Regions from separate parts of the Tenggerimyces flavus genome, predicted to be linked through region 2. Evidence: riboswitches for the same ligand, from Rfam matches in the RefSeq annotation. Region 2 holds a riboswitch; the other holds the start of a gene.
What was found. Region 2 has a riboswitch for cobalamin ahead of JOD67_RS42055 (ribonucleoside-diphosphate reductase subunit alpha). Riboswitches for the same ligand answer to the same signal wherever they lie in the genome.
Positions count from the first base shown of each region.

Region 1 (10,398 bases), 2.5 Mb from region 2:
GCGGGACATGGTTGAACGACTCGAGAACGGCGTCGCGCAGCGACGTCGCGGTGAACGAGGCCGCGACCAGCGCGGCGGCCCACAGCTCGGCGTAGATCCCGTTGCCCACATGGGTCAACGAGGCGTCCGGGTACGACAGCATCGCTGCAGCGCGCGGCCGACCAGCACACACGTACCCGAAGATGTCGCCGCGCATCTGCGCGCCGCTCCACTCCCGGTACGGGTTGTCGTTGACCGCGCACTCCTCGGCCGGCACGCCGTTGACGAGGTTGCGGTACGTCGAGCGCTCCGCGGAGTACGTCAGGTGGAACGGCAACCGCAGCAGCCACTCCTTGGCGACGTCGCCCGTGCTGTAGCCGAAGCCGTGCGTCTGGAGGATGTGCAAGCCGAGCAACGTGTAGTCGAGGTCGTCGTCGCGAGGGACGTACTTGATCCGACCCTTGGTCGACTCGGCCCAGGCATCGCACAGCTCGAGGCCGTCCGGCATCGGGTCGAGCCGGCGGAGGTAGTCGTTGATCGGATAGTTGCCCGAGCGCCGCAGATAGACGGTGATCGACTCGCTGTTCCAGCGACCGCCGTCCTCGACCGGCTTACCGAGACAGTTGCCGGCACTGCGCCCGAGCCAAGCGGCTTCGAGCCGGTCGCGCAGGTCGGCCAAGCCCAGCCTCGCCGTACTCGCGGACGCGGGCAGCTCGGCCTGAATGCCTTCCAGAGTGGACGGTTCGACGTACGGCCAGTCCTCCGGAGCCTCGAGCTCGGCGAGTCGGGTGAGCAGCTCGCGGGCCAGCGCAGGAGTGATCTCAGACTGGTTGGCCAGCTCCTTCTCGATCGCGGACACATCGAATCCGCTCACGCGCCGCTGGGCGATCTCGTGATCGAGAACTGTCGGGAGGTACGTGTACTTCGTCGTCATCCCCTCCCTTCATGATCTTCAGGGAAAACCCTACTCCCCATGTCCGACATCGTTCCCAGTCCGGGTGTCCCGAAGGGGACATCGCCCCCGGTTTTGCGAAGTCGTACCATCTCGCGGGTGGAACAATCGAGCAGACCGCGACTCGTTCTCGCTTCGTCCTCCCCGGCCCGCCTGAAGGTCTTGCGGGCTGCGGGAATCGAGCCTGAGGTCATAGTGTCCGGGGTCTCGGAGGACGATGTCGAGGCCCTGTCCGCGGCTGAGTTCGCGCTGGTTCTCGCGCAACGCAAGGCGAATGCGGTCGCAACACGAGTCACCGACGACGCGTTCGTGCTGGGCTGTGATTCGGTCCTCGAGCTGGATGGCGAGATCTACGGCAAGCCCGCATCCCCTACCGACGCTGTCGAACGGTGGCGTTCGATGCGCGGCCGGAAGGGCGTTCTGCACACCGGGCACTGCGTGATCGACACGCGTCGTGGAAAGACGGTCGCGGAGACGGCTTCGACCGTCGTGCAGTTCGCGGACCTGTCGGACGCGGAGATCTCGGCGTACGTGGGGACGGGTGAGCCGCTGAACGTGGCGGGTGCGTTCAAGATCGACGCGCTCGGCGGTGCGTTCGTCGAACGCGTCGAAGGCGATCACCACAACATCGTTGGACTTTCGTTACCTCTGCTCCGCCGGATGCTGGGTGATCTGGACGTGTTCTGGCCCGATCTCTGGAACCGCTAGGCATCCTCGAGCAACAACCGGTGGGCCAACGGCAGCAGGCCCGCTCGGACGACCGGCTCCAACGGATCCGCCTCGCCGGACGCTGCCCGGTACGCCCGGGGCGAGGCGCCGTACGCGCTGCTGAAGCGGCGCGAGAAGTGGAACGGGTTCGCGAAGCCGCAGCTCTCCGACACCGCGCCCACCGACAGGTTCGAACGCTGCAGCAAAGTCGCCGCTCGCGCCAGGCGAACCAGCTCGATCGCCGCCACGGGGCCCACCGCGAAGCGCTCGCGGAACAGCCGGCTCAGGTGTCCCGACGACACCCGCGCCGCCGTCGCGAGCTCGGCCAACGACAGCGCCCGCGCCTCGCCCGAGCCGGAACGCCAGGCGGACTGGACGTGATCGACCAGGCGCTCCACGTGTTCGGGCAGCCCGTCCACGGACTCGTCCGACGGCAACGGTCCCGCGACGAACAGGTCCAGCAGGCACCCCACCATGTCGTTCGCCCGCTCCGCCGTCGCCGGGCCGGGCGTCCGACTCAGCCACAGCAGGTACCGGCACAGCGCCGCCATCGGGTCGGCCGGCGTGAGCGCGCGCGTCAACGGCCAGGTGTCGGGCGCCGGCAACAGACCGCGGGACGGCACCGAGAAGTGCGCGTAGGCGTGGGCGGTCGGCCGCCGCGGATCCCAGGCGAACCGGTGCCGCATCCCCGGCCGGGCCAGCAACAACGTGCCCGGACGCAGCGGCAGGTCGAGGTCGCCGCACTCCCACCGCGCGCTCCCCGACAGCATCCACACGAACTCGAAGTCGTCCAGCACCCGCGGCCCGTACGTCGCCTTCGGGGGATAGTGCGCCACCGCGACACCGAAGCGGACGACTACCCGGCAGGTCACGAACAGACAGGTTAGTCGGGTGCGACGGACATGGCCATCAGGCCCGCCAACGGCGATGCTGGAGAGCGTACGAGGCCATGCCCAACAGGAGGATCGCATGTCAGCCGTCGTCGCAGAGACCAGCACCAAAGCCCCGGCCACGCTCCACGACTCGATCTCCGATGCGCTGATCGAGCAGATCAAGCAGGACGGCTTCGGCGTACTCCGCGGCGCGTTGTCGCCCGAGGAGGTCGCTGAGGTCAACGCCGAAGCCGTACGACTGTGCCGCGGCGACCTCGGCGCGGTCGGCATCGGACGTGAAGGAGACTCCGCCCCCGTCGTCGGCGAGGACATCTCCGACGAGGACGTGTTGCGCCGTTATCTGTGCATTCACATGCCCCACAAGGTCTCCCAGATCCTTGCCGATCAGCTGGCCCAGCCGCGGATCGTCGAGGTGCTGACCAAGGTGATCGGGCCGAACGTGAAGGCCATGCAGTCGATGCTGTTCATGAAGTCCGAGGGCAAGCCGGGCCAGGCCTGGCACCAGGACGAGTTCTTCATCCCGACGCGGGACCGTTCGCTCACCGCGACCTGGATCGCGCTCGACGACGCGACGATCGAGAACGGCTGCCTGTGGGTGCTGCCCGGTTCGCACCGGCGTGGCGTGATCTATCCCGACCGCGACCAGGACGACCCGCGGTTCGACTGCTCGATCGAGGCGTACGACTTCCCGTACCGCGACGAGGACGCCGTCCCCGTGGAGGTTCCGGCCGGCTCGGCGGTGATCTTCAACGGCTACCTGCTGCACCGTTCGCTGCAGAACAGCGGCAAGCACGGCTTCCGCCGCGCGCTCGCCAACCACTACATGAGCGCGGAGTCCCTGCTGCCATGGCGCAAGGAGGAGCGCGGACATGTCGCGAAGTGGGACTATCGCGACGTCGTGCTCGTGGCCGGTGAGGACCCGTACGCCTACAAGGGACTCGAGGACGTCGCCCGCCCGCACGTCCGCCCCGACGGCGAGGGCGGCTGCGACCGCTGATCGGTCCGTGATCTCGCGGGCTGATTGGCTCGCTCTTCCGGCGGCGGGCAGATAGCGTCGAAAAGCGTGGACTATCGCTACTTGGGAAGAACGGGCCTCGAGGTCAGTGAGCTGTGCCTCGGCGCGATGGGGTTCGGCGGCGATTCCGACGAGCAGACCAGCCATCGGATCCTGGACGAGTTCGTCGACGCCGGCGGCACGTTCATCGACACCGCGGACGTGTACGGCTTCGGCGAGTCCGAACGGATCCTCGGCAGCTGGCTGAAGACGCGGGATCGCGACGAGCTGGTGATCGCGACCAAGGTGTACGGCGAGGCCGCGACCGGGCAGCCGCCGCAGGGAGCTGGGCGCAAGCACGTCATGCGGTCGATCGACGCGAGCCTGCGCCGGCTCGGGACGGACTACGTCGACCTGTACCAGATCCACGTGTTCGACGACGCGACCACGTTCGAGGAGACGCTCTCGACGCTGGACGTGCTGGTGCGCAGCGGCAAGGTGCGGTTCGTCGGCGCCGCGAACTACGCCGGCTGGCAGCTGCAGAAGTCGGTCGACGTATCGCGCGCGAACGGCTGGGAGCCGTTCGTCTCGCTGCAGCCGCTCTACAACCTGCTCGCCCGGTCGGCGGAGTACGAGCTCGTGCCGGTCTGCGAGAACGAGGGGCTGGGTCTGATTCCCTGGAGCCCGTTGCAGGGCGGCTGGCTGTCCGGCAAGTACCGGCGCGGCATGTCGTCGCCGCCGTCGGGCACGCGGGTCGCGGCGAGTGGGTCGTTCGACTCGATGGCGACGGAGGCGACCTGGCAGGTGCTCGACGCGCTGCACGCGGTCGCGGCGGAGGCCGGCAAGTCGCCGGCGCAGGTTGCGCTGCGTTGGCTGCTCCAGCAGCCGGCGGTGACCGCGCCGATCTTCGGGGCGCGGACGCCGGAGCACCTGCGCGACAACCTCGGCGCCACCGGCTGGTCGCTCACCTCCGAGCAGCTCGACCGCCTCACGACGGCGAGCGACCAACCGTTGCCGTACCCGTACGACCTCCTCCGGCTCCCGCAGTTCCAGCGCCGCGGCTAAACCCGGTGATCATGTACGTGATCATGAAGGCGAACCGGTCATATACGCCCAGTCCGCTTTCATGATCACGTTCATGATCACGGCGGCCCGCTAGCTGGCGGGGAGTGACTGGCGGACCTTGCGCGCCGCGGCGACGAGGTTGCGCAGGGCCGGCTCGATGTCGTCGTACGTGCGGGTCTTCAGGCCGCAGTCCGGGTTGACCCACAGCCGGTCGGCCGGCACGGCGACCAGCGCGAGCCGCAGCGACTCCTCGATCTCCTCCGCCGACGGCACCCGCGGGGAGTGGATGTCGTACACGCCCGGGCCGATGCCGCGGGAGTAGCCGGCCCGCTGCAGATCGCCGACCAGCTCCATCCGCGACCGCGCCGCCTCGACGCTGGTCACGTCGGCGTCCAGCGCGCCGATCGTGTCGACGATCTCGCCGAACTCCGAGTAGCACATGTGCGTGTGGATCTGCGTGCTGTCGGCGATCCCGGACGTCGCGAACCGGAACGCGGCGACGGCCCACTCCAGGTACTCGGCCTGGTCCGCGGCGTGCAGCGGCAGCAGCTCGCGCAGCGCCGGCTCGTCGACCTGGACGTACCGGATGCCCGCCGACTCCAGGTCGTGGACCTCGTCCCTGAGGGCCAGTGCCACCTGCCGTGCGGCCTGCGACAGCGGGAGGTCGGAACGGACGAACGACCAAGCCAGCATGGTGACTGGGCCCGTCAACATCCCCTTGACAGGCTTGGCCGTCTTCGACTGCGCGTACGTCGCCCACGTCACAGTCATCGGCTTCGGCCTCGACACGTCGCCGTAGAGCAGCGGCGGCCGGACGTACCTCGTGCCGTACGACTGCACCCAGCCGTGCTCGGTCGTCGCGAAGCCGGCGAGTTGCTCGGCGAAGTACTGCACCATGTCGTTGCGCTCCGGCTCGCCGTGCACGAGGACGTCGAGCCCGAGCTCCTCCTGCAGCGCGATCACCGAGTCGACCTCGGCCTTGATCCGCTGCTCGTACGCTGCCGCGTCGATGCGGCCGGCGCGGAAGTCGGCCCGCGCTGTACGGATCGAGGCGGTCTGCGGGAACGAGCCGACCGTCGTCGTCGGCAGGGCGGGGAGCGCGCCGAGCGCGTGGTGGGCCGCGGCGCGTTCGGTGGCCGGGCCGCGGGCCGTTCCGTCGCCGAGCGCCTCGAGCCTTGCTCGTACGCGGTTGTCGACGGAGCCCGCGAGCTCTCTGGTGCGTGCCGTCTCCGCGTCGTCGAGCGCTGCGGCGACGGACTCGCGACCCTCCTTGAGGGCGCGGCCGAGGACGACGATCTCGTCCAGCTTCTCCCGGGCGAACGCGAGCCGGTCCTTGAGCGCGTCGTCTAGGGCGTTCTCCTGGGCGAGGTCGAGGGGTACGTGGAGGAGCGAGCTCGACGAGCTGACGACGAGGTCGCCTACGGAGCCGAGCAGGGCGGCGGCTATGGAGAGGGCTTCCGGGAGGTTGGTGCGCCAGACGTTGCGGCCGTCGACGAGACCGGCGTAGATCGTCTTCGTACCCAGCCCGGCGCTGGCGATCTGGTCGAGGTCGGCGGCTCCCGCGACCAGGTCGAGCGCGAGGCCTTCGACGCCGGTCCTCGCGAGGACGGGGAGTGCTTGGCCGTAGGGGCCGAAGTAGTTCGCGACCAGGAGCTTCGGGCGCTGCGTGGCGGCGGCGAGTCGTTCGTACGTCGCCTGCAGCGCCGCGAGCTCCTCCGCGGACCGGTCGGCGGCCAGCACCGGCTCGTCGAGCTGCACCCACTCCGCGCCGGCTTGCGCGAGCTGGGCGAGCAGGTCCTCGTACACCGGCAGCAGCCGGTCCAGCAGGTCGAGCGGCCGGAAGTCCTTCGGCGCATCGGCATCGGGCTTGGCGAGCAGTAGGAAGCTCAGCGGCCCGACGAGCACCGGACGCGAGCCGGGAGCCTCGGCCAACTCATCGAAGGGCTTGCGGCCCGACACCGCGAACGTGGTCTCGGGTCCGAGCTCGGGCACGAGGTAGTGGTAGTTCGTGTCGAACCACTTCGTCATCTCGAGCGGCGCGATGCCCTCGACACCGCGGGCCATCGCGAAGTAGCGGTCGAGCTCGTCGGTGAGGTGGGCGAACCGTTCGGGGACGGCGCCGACGAGTACGGCCTGGTCGAGCACGGAGTCGTACAGCGAGAAGGTGTTCGACGGGAGCTGCTCGATGCCGGCGTCGCGGAGCGTGGTCCAGACGTTCGTGCGGAGCTCTTTCGCCGTGGCCTGGAGGTCGGCGGCGGACGTACGGCCGTTCCAGAACGACTCGGTCGCGCGCTTGAGCTCGCGGCGCGGACCGATCCTGGGGTAGCCGAGAACGGTGGTGCTGACTGTCATCAGGGTCCTTCCCTCGCGTGACGGCTGTCGTGGGGCAAGGTGGGGACGCGAAGGCGCGCGATGATCGCGCCGCTCGTGTCCGGCAGCCACCCCTCGAGGCCGTGGACCAACCACGCGCCGGTCGCGCGTGGGCGGTGGGCAGGTCTTCGGACTCGTGGGCTCGTCGGCTGTCGCCGCTTGTCCTACTGGCCGTCGCTTCCCAGGCTCGCGCCCAGTGCGTCTGACGGCGGTCGTTCCCACTCACCGCTGCGGGGCAGTCCCGGAGTCACACCGGGTTCCCTCTTGCCTCGTCCGGTCCCGGAGTGTCCGGTACCAGACGAACCAACCGCGGGATCGACTATAGGCACCGTCATCTGAGCTAGCGTCGAGAAGACCACAGAGTGAGAGGACCGTCCACATGCTGATCACCCGCCTCACGACCTACCTCGTGGCGCCGCGCTGGTGTTTCTTGCGCATCGACACCGACGAGGGCATCACCGGGTGGGGGGAGCCGATCGTCGAAGGGCGTGCTCACACGGTCGCGACGGCTGTGGACGAGCTCGCGGACTACCTCGTCGGCCAGGACCCGCTCCGGATCGAGGAGCACTGGCAGGTGATGACGAAGGGCACCTTCTATCGAGGCGGCCCCGTGCTCTCGAGCGCCGTGGCGGGCGTCGACCAGGCGCTGTGGGACATCGCGGGCAAGGCGCTCGGCGTCCCGGTGTACCAGTTGCTCGGCGGTCACGTCCGCGACCGCATGCGCGTCTACGGCTGGATCGGCGGCGACCGCCCCGCGGAGGTGGCCGACGCGGCGCTGAACATGAAGGCGCAGGGCTTCACGGCGATCAAGATGAACGGCGGAGGCGAGCTGCGCCGGATCGACACGGCCGGCGCTGCGGAGTCCATCGCCGCCCGGGTGGCCGCAGTGCGCGCGGCGTGTGGGCCGGAGTTCGACGTGGCAATCGACTTCCACGGGCGTATGACTGTCGCCATGGCGCGGCGTGTCCTGCCGTTGCTCGAGCCGTCATTGCCGTTCTTCGTCGAGGAACCGCTGGTGCCGGAGATGTCCGAGCACATCGGCTCGATCGTCTCCTCGACGTCGATCCCGATCGCGACGGGAGAGCGGCTGTTCTCGCGGTGGGACTTCAAGCGCGTTCTGGACAAGGGAATCGCGATCGCGCAGCCGGATCTGTCGCACGCTGGTGGGATCTCCGAGGTGCGGCGGATCGCCTCGATGGCCGAGGCGTACGACGTGTCGTTGGCCCCGCACTGCCCGCTGGGCCCGATCGCACTGGCGGCGAGCTTGCAGGTGGACTTCGCGTCGCCGAACGCGTTGATCCAGGAGCAGAGCCTGGGGATCCACTACAACGAGGGATCGGACCTGCTCGACTACCTGGTGGACAAGTCGGTGTTCGGCTTCGCAGACGGCTACGTTCGCCGGCCGACGGGGCCAGGCCTGGGCATCGAAGTGGACGCAGCAGCAGTGGAGCGCGCAGCAGAAGTGGGCCACAGGTGGAGGACGCCGACCTTCAGAAGAGACGACGGCTCCCTCGCAGAATGGTGAGGTAAACGGAAGCCCGGTGTCATCTGCACGACAAGTGACCGGGGGCCCACAGGCGACCCACGACGGCAGCAGACCTGAACGACGAGAAGCCTCCCCCGGGCACCCGTTCGGGGGTGGGGCGGCGGCTTTTCAAACTGGTCACCACAATCGACCGCCGCGACAGCCCACGCGAGTCCCACATGACCGGGCTGCTCGCCGACACAACAATCGAGTCGGCAACCTGAGACCTCACACCAGTCACATCCCAGATCAGCGCGGAAACTATGGGCGCCATAGCACCCCAAACCTTCCGCACTAACCGTGCTCAGCCCCACCCACCCCAACCACGCGCCACGCCCGCCCGACCCTGGTGGTCGTCACGCGAGTCACACCTGCCACACCCAGGATGAGCCCGAAGCCTATGCGCGCTATGGCGACCAAAAGTCTTCGCGCTCATCCGTCCGGGACCTAGACAGGACCTTCGCGGAGCTCGTGCGGCGCACCTTCTCCTATCAGAGTCGGCGCAGAGCCTCGCGGAAAGGGTCCAGGCCAAGACATCCCAGGTCCAGCGCCCGGCGGTGGAACGTCTTGAGATCGAACGCAGCCCCAGCACGCTCCTGAGCCTCCGCACGAGCCTGCAGCCAGATCCGTTCGCCCACCTTGTACGACGGCGCCTGCCCCGGCCACCCGAGATACCGGTTGAGCTCGAAGCGTAGGAACTCCACATCGATCCGGCTATGAGCGATGAGAAACTCCAAGCCCAGCTCGGGATTCCACCGCTCACCGGTGTGCCAGCCACTCCCACGGTAGTTCGGGATGGGCAGCTCCAGGTGCATGCCGATGTCCACCACCACCCGGGCGGCGCGCAGGCTCTGCATGTCCAGCATGCCGAGCCGAGCGCCCGGGTCGTCGAGGTAGCCGAGCTCGTCCATCAGCCGCTCGGCGTACAGCGCCCAGCCCTCGCCGTGCCCGGAGATCCAGCACATCAGTCGCTGCCAGCGGTTGAGAATGTCCTTGCGGTACAGGGTTTGCGCGACCTGAAGGTGATGCCCCGGCACGCCCTCGTGGTAGACGGTCGAGTACTCCTTCCAGGTCGAGAACGTGGTCACGCCCTTCGGCACCGACCACCACATCGCGCCCGGGCGGGTGAAGTCCTCGCTCGGGCCGGTGTAGTAGATCGCGCCGTCGCTGGTCGGAGCGAGCCGGCAGTCGATCTTCCGTACCGCGTCCGGGATGTCGAAGTGGACGCCAGCCATCTCCGCGACCGTACGGTCGGCGAGCTCCTGCATCCAGTCGCGGAACTCCTCCTTGCTCCCCAGCTGCCGCTCCGGATCCGCGTCCAGCGCAGCGACCGCGTCCGAGACGCTGCCGCCGGGAACGATCTTGTCCGCCACCGACTCCATCTCGCGCTCGATCCGGGCGAGTTCCTCCCAGCCCCATGCGTACGTCTCGTGCAGATCGATCGAGGCACCGAGGAAGTAGCGCGAGTTCAGCGCGTACAGCTCCTGGCCGACAGCGTCCTTCTCGCGTGCCTTGGGCGAGAGCTCCTGACGCAGGAACGTCTCGAACTCACCGAGCGCGGCAGTCGCGGAGGCGGCGGCCCGGTCGAGGTCTGCGCGCAGCGCGCCGTCGACCTCGGAACGGGCGACGAGCCCGCCGAACAGGTCGTCCGCCGCCCAGGAAAGGCAGTTGTCCGCGCACGCGTCGACCTGCCGGCGCGCGGCCACCCGCCCGGCGTCAGCTGACTCGGCGAGCGAACGCCGGTAGCCGGCCAAAGCCGCGGGAACGCCGGAGAGCCGCTGCGCGATCGTCCGCCAGTCCTCCTCCGAAGCCGTCGGCATCAGGTCGAAGACCCCGCGCACGTACTGCAGCGGACTCGCGGCGACATTGAGATCGCTGGTGAGCAGACCCGCCTCGTACCGCTCGACGGACA
Region 1 covers NZ_JAFBCM010000001.1:7,853,404-7,863,801, reverse strand. Annotated here, with positions in the region: gene JOD67_RS36580 (ADP-ribosylglycohydrolase family protein) at 1-913, opposite strand, end outside; gene JOD67_RS36575 (Maf family protein) at 1,031-1,639, shown strand; gene JOD67_RS36570 (helix-turn-helix domain-containing protein) at 1,636-2,511, opposite strand; gene JOD67_RS36565 (phytanoyl-CoA dioxygenase family protein) at 2,609-3,529, shown strand; gene JOD67_RS36560 (aldo/keto reductase) at 3,596-4,591, shown strand; gene metE (5-methyltetrahydropteroyltriglutamate--homocysteine S-methyltransferase) at 4,682-6,943, opposite strand; cobalamin riboswitch at 7,064-7,284, opposite strand; gene dgoD (galactonate dehydratase) at 7,341-8,486, shown strand; gene JOD67_RS36545 (DUF885 domain-containing protein) at 8,978-10,398, opposite strand, start outside.
Region 1: another riboswitch for cobalamin. It lies ahead of metE (5-methyltetrahydropteroyltriglutamate--homocysteine S-methyltransferase); the one in region 2 lies ahead of JOD67_RS42055 (ribonucleoside-diphosphate reductase subunit alpha).

Region 2 (10,398 bases):
GGTACGAGGCCGTTCGATCTCCGCCCGCAGGTACGCCTCGCCGTCGGCGGGAACGGAGCCGTCGGTCAGCGGCTCGTCCTCGAAGCCGGTCAGCTCGGCGGCGTCGGAGTAGCCGTACCGCCGGCGCAGCAGCACGTGCTGGCGGTCCGTGCGGGTGGCTCGATAGAAGGGAACGGAGACCCGGGCCCGCCAGTCGATGACCAGCGGCATGCCCCTGTCGTCGATCACATGGCGGCGGCCGATGTAGAGCCGGTCGGACTCCTCGACGGTGCCGTGCTCGTAGTCGAGCCGGCCGAAGAACAAGGGGACGTCGGGGAGGTCGACGAGTGCCTGGGCGCGGATCCAACGGTCCCGCTGGTAGGCCTCGTTGGTGAACCGTTCGTCGTTGTCCTCGCCGCCGATCAGCGGGGTGTCGAGGTTGACGACTTCGGAGTGCATGCGGCGCAGGGCCGCACGGGCTTGCAGGAGGTAGGCGCGTTCGATGGCGAGTGCAGGGTCTTCTTCCATGGGAGTGGAGGCTCCTGGGAGGCGATCGGCTGGGTGGTGAGGGGAATCCCGCCCCGGACTGCTGTCCGGTTCGTTCCGATCCCAGACGGACCGACGAACGTATCAGGCCGTCCAGATGGCCAGCTACCGAATATTCCTCGAACGAATTCTGCCGGCAGCGATGATTTCTCGAGCTCGGCTCCGTCTACCTAGCAACAGGGCAAGAAACCAGGAAGGAAGGCCCGACATGAGCACCGTACTCACTCTCCCAGCAGTCCACGCTCGTACCTCCCGCGGCGACCTGCTCGGTCAGCTCGAAGACCTGGCCGAGGTCCTGCACGACCAGGGCTGCGGCTGCCGCGCCGTCGGCGACCGCCGCGGCTGCTGGGCCTGGACCTCCGGCCGCTTCCACCGCGCCGCCGAGCGCGCCCAGCGTGACGGCGTCCGCCTCACCGACCGGGTGGCCGCGTGAGCTACCTGACCCAGAAGTGAACGTGCGGCCCTGCCTGCGCTGCTCCGAAGGGGAGCAGAACGGACAAGGCCGCATGATCACGCGACAGACACCCGCACCGGCCCGATCAGGCCGCTGGGACGCTCGACCTCCTCGAACGCGTTCGTGTTCGTGTTCGCCACCTCGATCTCGAGCAGGTTGTCCCCGACGACCACGTGCTCGGTGACGTCGAGCCGGTACGGCGGAAACGCCAGGGGAGCGAGCGGTAGGCAGTTGACGAAGACCTGTGCGGTCTCGAGCACGGTGCCGAGGTCGAGGAGGACGCGGCCGCGACCTGCGACCTGGAACCGGCTCGTGTAGCGGCCGACCCCGGAGTATCGCGCCAGCCCGAGCTCGTGCCAGCTGCGTAGCGGGCCGCGGAACGTCCGGCCGGCGACCTCCAGCTCCCAATCGTTCAACGCCTGCGTCACACCGCCCTCGACGTCCCGGTCCGGTGCCGCCGATCCCTCGCTGGACAGGACCAGCAGGTACGACTGCCACGGTGCGAAAGCGAGGTCGACCTCGACGGCTCGTCCCGCATCGACGGTGGCGGCTCGGCTCCACCGCTCACCCGTCACCGGATCCCATTCCTCGACCCGCTGGACGGGACCACCGGCGGCGAGGCGGACGTGCGCCGCGAGTTCGTGGCCGGACTCGTTCACGAGGAAGTAGACGTCGTCGTGACCGACCCGGCGACGGACATACCGGACGAAGCTGGACGGGCGATGGAGCTTGGTGTCCTTGCGGCCTCCGCGCCGGGCCTCGTCGACGAGCACCAACGCGGTGTCGCCGTCGCCGAGGTCGACCACGACGTCGGGTGATACGGCCTCGGCGAGCAGGGACGAGACCGCGCCGACGCCTGCTGGCACGTACCCGAGCCGGCCGGCTCCCCACGGCACGTACCCGGGATCGCGCAACGCCACCAGCCGCGCGCGAACATCTGCCCAGGACGGCGGCAGGTCGCTCCACACCGCCCGGCTCGGCGGCTCCTCGACGAACACGACGGTGCCGCCAGCCTCCGCGAACGCCAGCAACTGACCGAGCGCCGGTCCGGAAATCGTCTGGAGCGGCGGGACGACCACCGCGCGGAACGTCTCGTCGCCGACCTGCAGCAGTTCGCCGTCGACCTTGGCCTCCTCGACCGCGACATGGTCGAGCAGGTCGACGTCCCACTGGGTGCCGAGCAGGGTCTGGGTCAGCCGGATCATCGCCAGGTCGGTGCGCTGCAACGCGAGGCCGCGTTCGGGCAGCTCCCACGGCTCGGTCGCCGCGCCGTCGAACGGCCCTGGTGCCGTCGGCGTGAGCTCTGCCCACGCCGCGTCGATCGGGTAGTAGACGCCGACCGGTGCCGCATGCCGTCCGGCCGACAGCACAGCGGACAGCCGCGACACGTACGTCCAGAGCGGACCGCTGTGCTCCCACCAGGGGTTCTGGAAGAACTCCGAAGGCGGGCACTCGTACTTCCGGTGCCCCTCAATGCTGTAGTAGAAGCCGTGGCAGGACAGCCAGTTGACGCCGCGGACGTACTGGTAGTCGACGATGCGTTTCATGTACGCAGGCGCGAGCTTCCAACCGGCCAAGGCGAACGTCTCGCTCAGCACCCGCGACCGGCCGTTGAGGTGCGCGATCGACGACACCAGCTTCTCGGTGATCTTGTCGGTGGCCTCGTCGATCCGGTCGAGCGCGGGGACCTGGAACGGGGCGAGCGCGCGGAACGGGCTGGCGGAGTGGCGGGTCATCGTGAACAGCCACTCTTCCCACTCCAGGTGGCCGGTGAGGCTCACGCCGTGGGCCGCGCACCAGCGGGCGAGCTTGCCGAAGAACCGTTCGTCCAGCAGCTCCGCGACCGTCTTCCACAGGTCCGCGCGCAGTTCGTGGCTGTGCACGCCGAGGTCTTCCCAGAGTCCGGGCAGCAGCGGGAGGAGCTCGTACCCGCGCCGCGCCGCGAACTGCTCGGCGAAGTCGCCGGTCCACGGGATCGAGCCGGGGTTGCGATCCCAGAAGTTGTTGTAGAAACCGGGTTCGTCGACGAAGAAGCCGATGATCGTGTCGCCGAAGTACTCCTCGAACCGGCGGTAGTACTCGTCGTGCGTCTCCTCGATGAACGCCGTCGTCGCGCCGTCGTTGATGAGGTCGGTGTACGGGAACGCGCTGTAGACGGCCATCCAGTCCGTGGCAGTGACCCGTGCCACAGTCACACACCACCGTCCCGCCGGCGCCTCCCAGGTGACGCCGCCGTCGTCGAACGCGACGGCCTGCGGTGCCTCCTGCGCGTAGGTGTGCTCGAACGCCGCGGTGTCGGACCAGTCGGTGGGCAAGGCCGCGTTGACATGATGCACGCGCAACGGGTCGACTGGCTTCGGCCGCGCCTCGGCGATCCGCGCGGCTCCGACCGCGACCACCTCGTCCGGCCGGTCGAAGTCTCGTGCTACGCCGAGGAAGTCCAGCCGGAGGACGTCCGGGCCTTCCACGTAGTGCCGCTCGATGCTGAGGTTCTGCCCCACGTAGCCGGGATCCCTCGCCACGACCCGGCCGCCGGCGTAGCCACTCGGCCAGTTCAGGTCGTCGTAGACCCACACCTTCATTCCGAGCCGGGCGGCCTCCTCGATGACGAGCCGGCAGCGGTCGAACCAATCCTCAGACAGGTAAGGGATCCCGAGCCCTTCGCGGCCGTGGATGACGAACCCGAGCACCCCTCGTTCGTGCATGAGGTGCAGTTGGCGCAGCAGCTCGTCCGGCTCCAGGTCGCCGTTCCAGAACCAGAACGGGCAGGCGCTGTGCTCGGCGGCCGGGTTCGCGAAGAGTGCGCGCAGGTCGGCTGACATGGCCAAGACGCTGCCGCCCCGCGCGCACTCTTCGGAACCCCGGTTCACATGCCTGAACCTGTGGCCGTCAGTCCCAGGTCAGGGCGCCACCGCTCTGGTACTCGATCACGCGGGTCTCGAAGAAGTTCTTCTCCTTGCCGAGGTCCATCAGCTCCGACATCCACGGGAATGGGTTCTCGGTCTCGCCGAAGACCGGAGCGAGCCCGATCTGCGCGCACCGCCTGTTCGTGATGAAGTGCATGTACTGCGTGCACACCTCGGCGTTCAGGCCGAGCACGCCGCGGGGCATCGTGTCCCGCGCGTACGCGATCTCCAGCTCGCACGCCTCGGTCAGCATCCGCCGCAGCTCGGCCTGGAACTCCGGCGTCCACAGGTGCGGGTTCTCCAGCTTGATCTGGTTGATCGCGTCGATGCCGAAGTTCAGGTGGATCGACTCGTCGCGCAGGATGTACTGGTACTGCTCGGCGATCCCCACCATCTTGTTCCGCCGGCCGAGCGACAGGATCTGCGCGAAGCCGGTGTAGAACCACATCCCCTCGAAGATCACGTAGAACGCCACCAGGTCGCGCAGGAACGCCTGGTCCCGTTCCGGCGTGCCGGTCGAGAAGTCCGGGTCCTCCAGGTGCTGGGTGTAGTCCAGCGCCCACGCGGCCTTGTCGGTGATCGACGGCACCTCGCGGTACATGTTGAACAGCTCGCCCTCATCCAGGCCGAGGCTCTCGCAGATGTACTGGAACGTGTGCGTGTGGACGGCTTCCTCGAAGGCCTGCCGCAGCAGGTACTGCCGGCACTCGGGGTTGGTGAGGTGCCGGTAGACGGCGAGCACGATGTTGTTCGCGACCAGCGACTCCGACGTCGCGAAGAAGCCGAGGTTGCGCTTGATCATCAGGCGCTCGTCGTCGGTGAGCCCGGTCGGCGACTTCCACAGCGCGACGTCGGCCTGCATCGAGACCTCCGTCGGCATCCAGTGGTTGTTGCAGCCGGCGAGGTACTTCTCCCAAGCCCAGCGGTACTTCAGCGGCAGGAGTTGGTTGACGTCGGCGCGAGCGTTGATCATCGCCTTGTCGTCGACGCTGATGCGGCCCGCGCCGCGCTCGATCTCACCGAGCCCGGTGGTGTCAATGCTGGATTGCGTATCGGTCATGTCCATGAACTTTCTACTGGCAGGCTTCGCAGTCGGGGTCGTCGATCGAGCAGAACGCGGCATCGCTGTCCGGCAGCTCGATGTCGACGGTAGGCACGGTGGCCGGCACCGGCACGGCGGGAACGGTCGCCGCCGGCGTGGGCACCGGTGCCGGAGCAGCCGCTGGAACGGGGATCACCGGCGAGACCGCGTTCAGCTTCCCGTCGGTGCCCTTGATCGTCGACTTCTCCACGTGCGTTGCCGATTGCGAACGCAGGTAGTACGTGGTCTTGAGCCCGCTCCGCCACGCGTGCCGGTACAGCTCGTCCAGCTTGCGCCCGTTCGGCGCCGCGACGTACAGGTTCAGCGACTGCGCCTGGTCGATCCACTTCTGCCGGCGCGACGCCGCGTCGACCAGCCAGCTCGAGTCGATCTCGAACGCCGTCGCATACAAGTCCTTCAGGTCGTCCGGCACCCGGTCGATCGGGCCGAGGCTGCCGTCGTAGTACTTGAGGTCGCTCACCATGACCTCGTCCCACAGCTCGCGCTCCTTGAGGTCGCGCACGAGGTGCGGGTTGACGACAGTGAAGTCGCCGGACATGTTCGACTTCACGTACAGGTTGCGGTACAGCGGCTCGATCGACTGCCCGACGCCACAGATGTTGGAGATCGTGGCGGTCGGCGCGATCGCCATCACGTTGGAGTTGCGCATGCCGACGGTCTTGACCTGCTCGCGCAACGTCGCCCAGTCCAGCGTCGACGAGGTGTCCATCAGGACGTCGCCGCCACGTGCCTCGGAGACCAGCGCCACGGAGTCGATCGGCAGAATCCCCTTGCTCCACAGGGATCCGGGGAACGAGGCGTACGAACCGCGCTCGGCCGCGAGCTCCGACGACGCCGCGATCGCGTGGTACGAGATCACCTCCATCGACTCGTCGGCGAACTCCACCGCCTGCTGCGACGACAGCGGGATCCGCAGCGCGAACAGAGCATCCTGGAAGCCCATCAGCCCGAGCCCGACCGGCCGGTGCTTGAGGTTGGAGCGTCGTGCCTCCGGGATCGTGTAGAAGTTCACGTCGATCACGTTGTCCAGCGCGCGAACGGCGGCGCGCACGGTCCGCGCGAGGTGCTCCTTGTCGAGCTTACCGTCCCGCACGTGGTTGAGCAGGTTGACCGAGCCGAGGTTGCAGACCGCGACCTCGTCGACCGTCGTGTTGAGCGTGATCTCCGTGCACAGGTTGGACGAATGCACCACGCCGGAGTGCTGCTGCGGCGAGCGCAGGTTGCACGGGTCCTTGAACGTGATCCACGGGTGCCCGGTCTCGAACACCATCGACAGCATCCGGCGCCACAGCTCGACCGCACGCATGCGGCGGTGCACCTTGAGCTCGCCGCGTTCAGCCGCCGCCTCGTACTCCTCGTACCGCTTGGCGAAAGCCGTTCCGTAGAGGTCGTGCAGCTCCGGCACCTCGTTGGGGGAGAACAGTGTCCACGGCCCGTCCGCCTCGACCCGCTGGATGAACAGGTCGGGCACCCAGTTCGCGGTGTTCATGTCATGCGTCCGGCGCCGATCGTCCCCGGTGTTCTTCCGCAGATCGAGGAACTCCTCGATGTCGATGTGCCACGTCTCGAGATACGCGCACGCCGCCCCCTTACGGCGCCCGCCGTTGTGAGCGAGCCCCGCGACGGTCATGTAGGACTCGTCGCCCTCGACCTCGAGGTCGAAGACCGTGGGTGCGATCTCGGTCTCGTGCACGTCGCGAACCCTCGTGAAGAGCATGCCGCGGTGCTCGAGCCAGTTCTTCTTGTGGATCGGCCGAGCGCCGACGAGCTCGGCGATCTCCGGGACCGCGGGGACTCGGACGTCGAACGCCTTGGTCACTCCACTGAACGTGATCTCGGACCCGTCGGAGCGATGACCCACATGGCTCGTGTCCCGTACTCGATACTGGCCGGCGGTAGGGATCCCCAGACGCAGCAGCTGGTACCGGAGGCCGGCGGTGAGCGGCCTCGAAGTGGAGGTGAAGGAGATCTCTACGCCGCGCGACACACCCCCGTCTGTCTCGAGCAGGCCGCGCAGGAGCGCACGGGTCTGAGCATGCGGCAGGTGCGAGAAGCGTCGGGAGATGCGCTTGTCGCCATGCTCGTCGTAGAGATCGTCGCCCGTCAAGGGAAGCGTTGGCTCACCCGACGCCCATCTGATCGAGGCGAAGGTGTGGCCGCGGTGAGCTTCCCAGAAGTGGATACCGCGAGCATTGAGGTAGTCGCGGACGAACGACAGATGGGCGTCTCGCTGCGGGTTTCCGCACACTCCCCACTCGAGTCCGTCCTTCGCCAGGTGTCCGTCACCCAGCAGGACCCCGTAGAGGCGCGCGTCGTCGTCGGTGAAGCCAGGGACGGGAACGACTTCCTTCGGCACGACCTGGGCGACATAGTCGCCCTTGCAGAGCTTGCCGGCCGCTACCCAGTCGGGGCGTACCTTGCCGCTGGCCAGCGATGCGTAGGTGCGCTTGGTGTCTTGTTCGAGCGGAACCCCCTGGATGGCGTAGAACGGGTGGCCTGCCGTGACCGTCACGGGGTCGATCGCATGCTTGACGTTCACGTCGACGGTGATGTCGACGTTGTCGTAGACGAACTTCTGGGTGACCTCGCGGTACGTTCCACTGATTCCCAGAACAAGGTCGCCCACCTCGACGGCCTGGATCTCTTTGACGCCATCTGCTGTGTAGACGGGTGTTGCTGGCGCAAAGCATTGATTGACAGCCACCGCGGTGTCGTTCGCGACCTTGAGGAACGGGACGACGCCCTGGGACTTGCCGTTCGTGCCCTTGATGTGGGCGCCCATGCCGCGCACAGGCGTCCAGTCGTTGCCGAGTCCGCCGGAGTACTTCGCGAGCAGGGCGTTGTTCTTGATGCCCTGGAAGATGCCGTCGAGGTCGTCGTCGACCGTGGTGAGGAAGCAGGACGACAGCTGCGGCCTGGTCGTCCCCGCGTTGAACAGCGTCGGCGTGGAGTGCATGAAGTCGAACGAGGAGAGCAGCTCGTAGAACTCGATCGCGCGTGCCTCGCGGTCGATCTCGCGGATCGCGACACCCATCGCGACGCGCATGAAGAACGCCTGCGGCAGCTCGAAGCGGATGCCGTCGGAGTGTTGGAAGTACCGGTCGTACAGGGTCTGCAGGCCGAGGAACTGGAACTGCTCGTCGCGCTCGGGCTTGAGCGCCTTGCCGATCCGGTCCAGGTCGAACCGGGCGAGCTCGGGGTCGAGCAGCTCCAGCTCGATCGCGCGGTGCACATACGACTTGAAGTACGCCGGGTAGCGCGAAGCCATCTCCTCGCGGCGCGCCTCGTCGGGACGGTCGGCGAGGAACGTGAGCGCCTCGCGCCGCAGCTTGTCCAGCAGCAGCCGGGCACTGACGAACGCGTAGTCGGAGTCGGCCTCGACGAACGTCCGGGCCGCCATGATCTGGGCGACCTCGAGCTCCGCGACCGTCATGCCGTCGTACAGGTTGCGCCTGATCTCGGCGAGCACCGCCTCGGCGTTCGCTCCGTCGAGCCCGGCGCAGGCGTCCTCGACGAGACGCGTGAGGCGGGCGGTGTCGAGCGGGCGAAGCTCGCCGTCGATCTGCTTGACCTGTAGCTGCGGCGTGGCTTCGGACTCACCGGGGACGTCGCGCTCGAGCCGTGCGCGGGCGTGCTCCTCGCGGTACAGGACGTACGCGCGAGCGACCCGGTGGTGGCCGTCGCGCATCAACGCGAGTTCGACCTGGTCCTGGATGTCCTCGATGTGGAACGTCCGGCTCTGGTGCCTCGTCAGGGAAGCGGCGACCGACGCCGTGAGCTCTCGTACGGTCTCGTGGACGCGGCTGGAGTCACCGGCCTGGCGTCCCTCCACCGCCAGGAACGCCTTGGTCAGGGCGACCGAGATCTTGCTGGGGTCGAACGGCGACGTGCTGCCGTCGCGGCGGACGACCTGCTGGGTGGGTGCTGGTGGTGCTTGGGTCACGGAACTCTCTCCTCGCGAGCTGCGGTCTGGCGTTCGCGGCTTCGACTTCGCGGCAGGGGAGAGGGCAGCGCCCGACCGAGGGGTCGGCGCTGCGCGTCCCTGAGCCCTCCCGCGAGGCTCGGCACCTTGCGCGCCCGCTTGTCCTCGCGGGCGCACACCGATGGCAGGTCTTCGGACTCGCGGGCAGACCACCGACCGGAGGGGGAAGGTCGGCGGGGGTGGCCTAATAGCCGTCGCTTCCCAGGCTCGTGGTGACACCCAGTGCTCGACCCTCCAGCGATTGGGGCTCGCTGGATGGTGACGGCGTTCGTTCCCGCTCACCGCTGCGGGGCAGTCCCCGATTCGCACGGGGTTCCCTCTTGCCTCGACCGGCCTGGCGAGCCGGTCGAACCATCAGCTCGACAGACACTACATGCGGGGTCCGACAAGTCGTTGGACCGCAAGATCTGGCGTGTCGTGACCTCCGTCGTCCGTACGCCTGCGCCGCGCCTAGGCTGTCCGCCAACGGGCGAACGAACGGGGATCCGCGACACATGAGGCGAGTTTGCGTGGCGTTACTGGGCGTGGTGATCGCGGCCACCGCCTGTACGTCGACCACCGACGAACCGGCCGTTCCCGAGCCGCGACTCCCTTCTCCCGACGCGTGCGCGCTGGTCTCACCGGCGACGCTCGACGAGGTGGTCGGCCCGGCCGTGGCGGACCCGACCGTGTCGGAGACCGTCCCCAACAACACGCGGTCGAGGTGTGGGTGGGACTTCTCCGCGGACACCAGCGGAGCCGACCCTGGCCGGCGCCCGTTCACCCGCAAGCTGTCGGTCGCGACGGAGGCGAGCTCCGAACAGGACTGCGACGAGTACGCCACGTACCGCGCCGGCGGCGGCAAGGACGAGAACGTGCGGCCCGTCGAGGTTCCCGGGACACGGGCGTGGATCGACTCCGATGCCGTCGACGAGGAGCTGTTGGTCTGCCGGCCGGACGGCGTGCTCGAGGTGGAGCTGTACGCCCGCGACTGGGCGAACGGGAAGCAGGTGCGGGTCGACCGCGCGACGATCGAGCGGATCCTGCTCGCCGTCGGCCGCGAGGCCAACGCGGCTTGGTCGAAGGTGCCGACGGTCGAGGCGGTGTACACGCCGCCGCCCTCGGAGACTCCCGTTCCCGAGCCGACCGCATTCGACCTTTGTGCGCTGGTGCCGGCGGACACTCTCGCGGCGGCGGGTACGCCGAAGGAGACCGTCGGCTTCCGCGCCGAAGCGCCTCGTGCCGCGGCGTGCGACTGGTCGGACAACGGTGAGCCGTTCGAGGTGCGACCCGACCAGGTCTCCCGTGCGCATGCCGGTCTGTCAGTGAGCCTGCGCGTGCACGACGACGCTAACGACGCCGAGCTCGAGGTCCGGCAGTGGGCACACGGCTGGTCTGCCAAGCCTGTCTCGCTCGGAGACCTTTCCGCGACGAGCACGGTCGGCAACGT
Region 2 covers NZ_JAFBCM010000001.1:5,369,451-5,379,848, reverse strand. Annotated here, with positions in the region: gene JOD67_RS25170 (HelD family protein) at 1-507, opposite strand, end outside; gene JOD67_RS25165 (hypothetical protein) at 734-958, shown strand; gene JOD67_RS25160 (glycosyl hydrolase) at 1,036-3,801, opposite strand; gene JOD67_RS25155 (ribonucleotide-diphosphate reductase subunit beta) at 3,869-4,945, opposite strand; gene JOD67_RS42055 (ribonucleoside-diphosphate reductase subunit alpha) at 4,959-8,930, opposite strand; cobalamin riboswitch at 9,076-9,340, opposite strand; gene JOD67_RS25145 (sensor histidine kinase) at 9,479-10,398, shown strand, end outside.